One region of the Alteromonas mediterranea DE genome, then DNA from elsewhere that is predicted to be linked to it. Evidence: predicted binding sites of a transcription regulator. Region 1 holds the regulator's gene; the other holds the start of a gene.
What was found. Region 1 encodes LexA, which represses DNA repair genes until DNA is damaged. Its sites were predicted from a motif close to TACTGTATNNNNATACAGTA; they were not measured.
Positions count from the first base shown of each region.

Region 2: recN (DNA repair protein RecN) is a predicted target of LexA. The motif match lies at 2,021-2,040, and genes of this name have one in related genera.

Region 1 is NC_011138.3:4,385,123-4,389,341, forward strand. It holds gene ctaD (cytochrome c oxidase subunit I) at 1-322, opposite strand, end outside; gene coxB (cytochrome c oxidase subunit II) at 332-1,495, opposite strand; gene lexA (transcriptional repressor LexA) at 2,079-2,705, opposite strand; partial or broken gene plsB (glycerol-3-phosphate 1-O-acyltransferase PlsB) at 3,014-4,219, shown strand, end outside.
Region 2 is NC_011138.3:1,578,579-1,582,797, forward strand. It holds gene MADE_RS07115 (outer membrane protein assembly factor BamE) at 1-170, opposite strand, end outside; gene recN (DNA repair protein RecN) at 295-1,980, opposite strand; gene dps (DNA starvation/stationary phase protection protein Dps) at 2,289-2,798, opposite strand; gene nadK (NAD(+) kinase) at 3,054-3,929, opposite strand.

The sequences.
Region 1 (4,219 bases):
TTAACCAGTTAGCAAGCCCGGTAAAAGCAGGCATTACCGCGCCAAAAACCATGATAAGCCCATGCACTGTGGTCATTTGGTTAAAGAAATTTGGTTCAACAATTTGTAAGCCAGGCTGAAACAGTTCAGCCCGGATAACCATTGCCATCGCACCGCCCACTAAGAACATGATAAAGGCGAACCATAGATAGAGTGTGCCTATGTCCTTGTGGTTAGTGGTAAACAACCAACGGGTAACCCCCTTTGGAATATGGTCGTGATGCTCATGATCATCGTGTTGCGCAGAGGTATCTGGCGAAATAACTTCAGTTGCTTTGCTCATGATCTGCTCCTAGTTTCCGTTCGCAACAGCGTTGACATCTTTAGCCTGAACCATGTCACCGGTGTTGTTACCCCACGCATTTCGCTCGTAGGTAACAACAGCTGCTATTTCTTTAAGACTTAACATTTTGCCAAAGGCTTGCATGGCCGTGCCTGACTTACCGTGAAGCACAATGTCGATATGGCCTTGCTGATCTTCTTTGGCCATTTTGCTGCCTTTGAGTGCTGGAAACACGCCAGGGAGACCTTCACCGTTTGGCATGTGACATGCTGCGCAAGTCGCGTTATAAACACGCTCACCTTCTTGCATTAACTCGTCCATCGACATATTCATAGAAAGGAGACGCTGCTCCTCTTCTTTTGCCTGACGAACCATTGCTTCTTGTTCACTCATCCACTTATCAAACTCAGCGGGCTCTTTGGCAATAACCACAACGGGCATATAACCGTGATCTTTTCCGCACAATTCAGCACACTGTCCGCGATAAATGCCGGGCTCATTTACATTGGCCCATGACTCGTTAATAAATCCAGGGTTGGCATCTTTCTTAACGGCAAAATCTGGAACCCACCACGAATGAATAACGTCGTCAGAGGTAATAAGAAATCGTATTTTTTTGCCCGTAGGTATCACTAGTGGACGGTCAACCTCAAGTAAGTAGTTATCGGTTTTCTGAAACTTGTTTTCAATCTGCTCTCTTTGTGTGGCAAGAAGCGAGTAGAACTCCACGTCACTGTCCATATATTTATAATGCCACTTCCATTGCGACCCTGTGACCAACACTGTCATATCGGGTTCAGTGGTATCTTCCATCGCGATTAGCGTATTTGCAGCCGGTACCGCCATAAAAACGAGAATAAGGAAAGGGATAACGGTCCACGCGATTTCTACTTTTACATTTTCATGAAAGTTAGCGGGCTTAGCGCCACGAGACTTTCTATGTAGATACATAGACGCGAACATCACGCCAAACACGACCACCGCAATGCCAACACAAATGAAGAACATCAACATATGGAGGTCGTAAACCTGACCACTAATGTCGGTAGCACCGCGTCGTAAATTAAGTGAAGAGATTTCTTCACTTGCTTCTTGCGCGAAAATCAATGAAGAGAAAAGCAAAAATGGTAGGCTTGCGCACCACCTTGCCAATACGGTCGTTAGTTGTTTCACTCAGCACCTCCGGAATGGTACGGCTAAAGGCGCTATCTTGTTTTGCGCTAACCCTACCAAATGAATTGCGAACGATTGACCCATAACCTCAACTTGTAAAACAAATTTAGAGTCATTGTTATTATTTTGTTAATCTCTGTATAAGAATTGCGCAATAATGTCGTGCCGTCTAGTCTTTTCTATTAAAAACTTAACGAAGTGGTTAATATTTAATCATTTGGTTAAAAGTCAGCATAAGATGAGGTGTGCAGGAAGTAAGCTTTAGAATGTGCAAACGCGCAGTAAATCAAACGCCCATTTTGAACGTGGAGACAACGTCGATGTTACATTAACTTGCTATTAAATAGACAAGTTAATCCACCTTGAACGACAGTTTTAAACAGTGCTTATATTTTGTAATAGCTGTCGCGGGAGGTATTCATGGACGAAATAAAGAGAAATCTACCGCACAATAGTGGATTCAAGGATTTCTAGTAGGAATAGGATATTCAAACCTAATTTGCTTAAAGCAGAACAAAAACGGGGAGTAAAAGGCACAAAAAAAGCGGCTAATGCACCGCTTTTGATCAAAGAAGCTAAAACCTTACATCCAATCAGCGTTTCGTATAACGCCTACTGCAATACCTTCGATTGCGAAGGGCTCATTTGCAAGGTCAACTTTTATCGGTGAAAACTCTTCATTTTCAGCATGAAGTAATACCTCGCGACCGCGTTTTTCTAGACGCTTCACAGTAACATCTTCATCAACTCGAGCTACCACCACTTGTCCATTATGTACATCAGTCGTGCGATGCACAGCTAGCAGATCACCGTCTAAAATGCCAATGTCTTTCATACTCATACCGTTTACACGAAGTAAAAAGTCTGCTTGAGGTTGGAATAGGGCTGGGTCTACCTTGTAATGAGACTCAACGTGCTCTTGAGCTAAAATAGGCTCTCCAGCAGCTACACGCCCAATTAAAGGCAGGCCTTCTTCCTCTTCAGCTTCATTGTCCAGAGGAATATTGAGCTTTATACCTCGCGACGTACCCGGCAAAATTTCAATCACGCCTTTACGCGCCAAGGCTTTCAAGTGTTCTTCCGCGGCGTTGGCAGAACGGAAACCAAGCTGACGGGCAATTTCAGCACGCGTAGGCGGCATTCCCGTTTCTTGCATGGTTGTTTTAATAAGTTCTAAAACTTCAGTTTGTCGAGCTGTGAGTGGGCGCATAAAAGACCTGTCTGTTCATACAGTTCCTGTAAGTATATACACCTAAAACCAAATAACAAGCACTTAGCGCGTCTTTTGCTTATTGTAGTTGATGAAGAGCGTATACCTTGCTCTTATCGAGCTAGCAGAAGCATAAATCGCAGCCGCTTGATAAGCGCGCCACTATCTTAAATACCTTTTTGTTTTTGAACTTGTTCAAATACATGGAGTCATTACAGCAAGTAAAGCAATGATATTGGCTTATCGCGAGATTGTGACGCGATTGTGTTACACTCCCCTTGTTTTTATTTCATAGGATTACATAGTTCATGTCGTGGATGCGAAAAGCCCTTTTGTCGGTATTTCATTATCCTGTAAAGTTACTGGTTAAAGCCCATAGTATTCCAGTTAACGTTGAAACCGAATTAGGAATAGATAAAAGCAAACCTATCGTTTATCTACTTCCCACCAACTCAGTGACAGACCAACTTTCATTGAGAATGTCGACCCAAGCTCTAGACTTACCCAGCCCAACTAAGACCTTAACGTTGGCAGGGAGAGAGTATTCATCGACGTTGTTTTTGCGAAAAACACAACCGCTTTTCCGCTCGTCGGCAAAAGACACGGGAATTGAAGAAGTCTTTACAGACCTTTTCCACCTGCACAGAGACCATGAGAATCTCGATTTACAAGTTGTGCCGGTTTATGTGACATGGGGCAGAGCACCAGGCCGCGGTAACCCGGGACTGAGCGACCTTATTGCTGATAAGGCTGCACCCAGCTGGTTGCGCAAGTTATTCATCGTGCTGTTTTTAGGCCGTGACAACTTTATCAATTACTCTAAGGCCGTTTCGGCGCGCGCCATGTCTAACCAACACGGTAGCGATCAGAGTATCGCTCATAAGCTCGTTCGGGTTGCCAGTACGCATTTTCAGAGAAAGCGCCAAAGTATGACGGGCCCTACGCTATTAGAGCGTCAAGAGCTCAATAATAGCGTATTGGGGTCTGATGCCGTACGCCGCGCCATTGCCGAGGAATCTAGAAGCAAAAAAGTATCTCACGACAAAGCAAAAGCGTGCGCCCAGTCATACATTACCGAGATTGCTGCAGACTATCGCGAGGGCCTTATCCGGTTTGGCGACAGGCTGCTTACGCGTATCTGGAACAAAATCTATAACGGCATAAGCGTAGGGCACGCCGAACGAATTCGCGAACTTGCTGCAAACGGACATGAAATTATTTATGTGCCGTGTCACCGCAGCCATATGGATTACCTACTGCTCACTTACGTGATTTATCACGAAGGCATGGTAACGCCCCATATCGCAGCGGGTATTAATCTTAACTTTTGGCCCGTAGGTAAAATGTTCCGCCGTGGCGGTGCGTTTTTCCTGCGTCGCAGCTTTGCAGGCAACAAGCTGTATACTGCGGTTTTCAGAGAGTATTTAGAGCTACTTTTCAACAAAGGCTACTCGGTGAAATACTACCCTGAAGGCGGTCGTAGCCGCACAGGTCGTCTTATTCCGCCGAAAACC
Region 2 (4,219 bases), 1.7 Mb from region 1:
TTACCTAATACATAAATGACTTGCTCTTTTGTCATGCCAACCCGAAGCTTTTCAACGTCTCTTTGGTCGAGAAAGTTGCCTTGAGGAACGTCGATTCTATAAATCCAGTTCGAGCAAGCGGTTGATGTTAGTGTGATGCCGAGAATTACTAATAGGTGTTGCAACTTCATTCGTTAATTTGTCCAGTATTGCCTTTGTTAGTGCCAGCGAACGTCGCTGTAGCGAAATTCGAGACTGTTTTATTGCAAGCGCGAAGGCATGCTACATTGACAACTATGACCAATCAACTGCATTTTAGTTCGATATAGCGCTTTTAAGCAGCTCTTTTGCATTAGCTAAGGCTGATTTAGTGATTTTATCACCTGCTAATAACCGCGCGAGTTCATCGATTCTATCTTGCTTTGTTAACGCCAGCATCTGCGTTTCTGTACTTTCGCCATCGGTCAATTTCGTTACAAACAGCTGATTGTGAGCTTGAGCTGCCACCTGAGGCAAATGGGTTACGCACATAACTTGTGACTGCTTACCCAGCTTGCGTAAAAGCCCACCAACAATAGAGGCGGTAGGGCCGCTAATTCCCGTATCGACTTCGTCAAAAATCATTGTGGGAGTAGCATTATGGTCGCTCGCGATAACTTGAATCGCTAACCCTATGCGCGAAAGCTCACCGCCAGAGACGACTTTTTCAAGTTTGTCGGCGTCCTGACCAGGGTTGGTCGAGACTTTAAATTCAACGGTATCTAAACCTGTGCTAACAGGTTTTTTGAATTCGTCGTATTGAATTTGAATATCTACTTTTGCATGAGGCATATTCATTTGACGAATTTGCGCTTCTATATCTTGGCCTAATTTAATGGCTGCTTGTTGTCTGCTTTCAGAAAGGCCTTTAGTTGTCTGTAAGTAATCTTCGCGGGCCGTGGCAACTTCACCTTCGAGAGTGCCTAGCAATGTGTCTTGTTCTGAAAGTGATGTAAACTCTGTGGTTAGCTCTTGATGGTGCTTGTAAAGGGCTTCTGGCATAACACTATGTTTACGTGCTAAATCCATCGCTTTTGCGTAACGCGCCTCTACTTGCTGCAGTCGCAATGGGTCAATTTCTAGGTGGTCGCAGTAACTGCGTAGCTCACCTGCCGCTTCCTCTATTTGAATTGAGGCGTCATTTAAAAGTGCAATAATGGGCGTTAGGCTAGCGTCGTGCGTTTCTAACTCACCTAAACGTTCAATGCTGCTTTGAATAACCGAAAGGGCATTACCTTCATCGTTTTCATACAAGTTATAAACACTGGTTTGCGCTTGCTCTAGTAAGCTTTGACCATTGCTCAATCGTTTGTGTTCTGTTTCTAGCTCTTCAAATTCGCCTTCTTCAATAGCAAACTCGTCTAGTTCACGTACTTGGTAGGTAAGAAGTTGAAGACGGTCTTCACGCTGTTGAGCTTGGTCTTGAAGTGTTTTTAGCGTACGTTGTTTATCTCGCCACTGTGAGTACGCGTCCTTCACATTATCTAAAATATCATCGTGTTGAGCGTAGCTGTCCACTAGCTCTCTTTGATGATCTTCTTTTAACAGCTGCAGGTGGGTATTTTGCCCATGAATGGCGAGCAAGAACTGCCCCAGCCCTTTCAATTGCTGCAACGATGCTGGAACACCATTAATGAATGCTTTCGAGCGACCTTCTTTAGAGATGACCCGCCGAATAAAACAGCTGTTTTCATCTTCGTCAGACGTTAATTCGTGCTCGTCAAGAAACGTTTTAGCTGCCACATTACCGTTAAGTGAAAAGTGAGCAATGATTTCAGCTTTGGTGCTGCCTTTACGCACCGCATTGGCGTCTGCTCGCTCGCCTAAGCATAAACTCAGGGCGTCAATAGCAATAGATTTACCTGCTCCGGTTTCACCGGTAATGGCGGTAAGGCCGTTTTCAAGATGAACCGATAACTGCTTAACAACTGCAAAATTTGAAATAGAAAGATGCGCTAACATAACCACACTCGAAAAAGTTGAACATGATGATATATACAGTAACTGATAATATATACAGTATTTGGTGCTGTAAAGGTAAGTCGCAGTAAATTTTATGAATTAGTAACTAAAAGTTTATTATTTTCAATAAAAACAATTGGATATAATTATTCGATAAAATTGGGGTTATGTGTAACGTGAAATGAGAAAAATAGAGGAAAGGTTTTTTATACAGTAAAAAGGAGAGCGTTAGCTCTCCTTTACTATGGCCACCATAAATGGTTGTCAGTCGTATAGCCCTTTAACAAAAGCTATTAACAAAGCGCGAATTACTGCTGTAATTCACCGCTACCTGATTCAATGTGAGCGCGAACAAACCATTGGAACTGCTCAAGATCGGCAAGCTGACCAGTAATCATATCTTCAGACACTGGATCAATCTCACCTAGGAGTTCCAATGCCTTTCTGTGGTCGCCATTTACACCGTCGTATACAGCATCCAGCGCTTTCAGGTGATCTAGTACTAGGCCTTTACCTAGTTCATAATCTTGCCAACTGCGTCCCTCTACAATTGCTTTAGGCGTGCCTTTAGGCACTCCGCCTAATGTTGCGATACGCTCGGCTATGGTGTCTGTCATTTCACGCACCGCGTCAACTTGGGGGTCGAGCATTTCATGTACACCGATAAAGTTTGGCCCTACCACGTTCCAGTGAATATGTTTAAGTGTGAGCTGTAAATCTAATAACGCGACCAATCGTTGATCCAATACCTTAATTGTTTTGGCAGCGGCATCGTTATCCATTCCTGGGGCTGTAAATTTGATATTGGTATTACTCATGATATCTCCTATTACTAAATATAAATATCGGCGACGGTTTTAAAACGCGGCAAGGCATTTTTGCTTAACGCCGACAGCTTGTAATTGGAGTTGCAACAGGTGTGCCGAATATCTTTGATAAGCTAAGCGACGGATTTAAAAGAAGATTTTGCGGAAGATTAAAAAATCTTTATTTTTCAAGCCTGTAGCGCTTGAGAAAATGCTACAGGCTAGTGTAAGAAATGCAGGAAATCGCTTCGTCAACAGCGTGTTTGTTTAATAAAGCTTACTTCCCCAGCCTAATTTTTTGCGCAGCACGTTGAAATAGCTATAACCTTTTGGATGAACAAGATGAAGCTTATCTGCGCTTTTATTAATGCGAATTTCATCACCCGGTAGTACGGGGAGTACTATATGGCTATCACAGCTCACTTGAAGAGAGTCGCTGTTCACTTTAGACACTTTCATTGATACTTGGCTGTCGGCATCAACAACGATAGGGCGGCTGCTCAATGTATGAGGGAACATGGGCACTAAAGTAAGTGCATCGAGCGTTGGCATTATTATCGGGCCGCCTGCCGAGAGTGAGTAAGCGGTAGAGCCCGTTGGCGTGGCGACGATTAGGCCGTCACTGCGCTGACTAAATACAAACTGCTCATCAATATAAATTTCAAACTCCATCATGTGAGCAACTTTCCCGTGGTGAAGCACCACTTCGTTCACTGCTGAGTTGTTACTTTTTAACTTTTCGTGACGGTAAACTTCAACTTCAAGTAAGAAGCGTTCTTCAACAACGCACTCACCATGGAATATGAGGTCTAACTGCTGCGTAATTTCATCAGGATGTATGTCAGTTAAAAAACCTAAATTACCGCGATTCACGCCCACCACATGAATATCAAAGCGGGCGAGAACGCGAGCGGCGCCAAGCATACTGCCATCGCCACCAACAACAACCGCAAGATCGGCCTCTTTGCCAATGGTGACTAGGTTACAACTTTTTAGATTTTCAGTTTCAAGCTCTTCAGCAATACTTTCTTCTACAAGCAGTTTGCACCCTTTGGCCAGCAAATAGTCGGCAAGACTATTCAAAGTGTCGTGGGTGGCAGCGTGTTGAGGTTTTCCAATTAAAGCAACGGTTTGATAGGGCATGGAATGCTAATGTCCTTTCATTTCCAATCGTTGGACATTAGCACAAGTGTTTTACAAAAGAAAAGTGTAAAGCGATAGCCAATGCGCTCTCGAACATTTTTATCGCATTTAGCCTGTGTAGTGTATTGCCGCTGTTGGTGTAGACGTTTGCTACCAGTTCAAGGTGGGTAACAATAATTTTACATTCCCATTGCTTTGAGCGCAGCGCTAGGTATGCTGGCTTAACGTTTTTGAGAGAAGGGCGTGAGCGCAGGCACGAGAGCCGCCGTATCCATTTGCCTTATTTATTT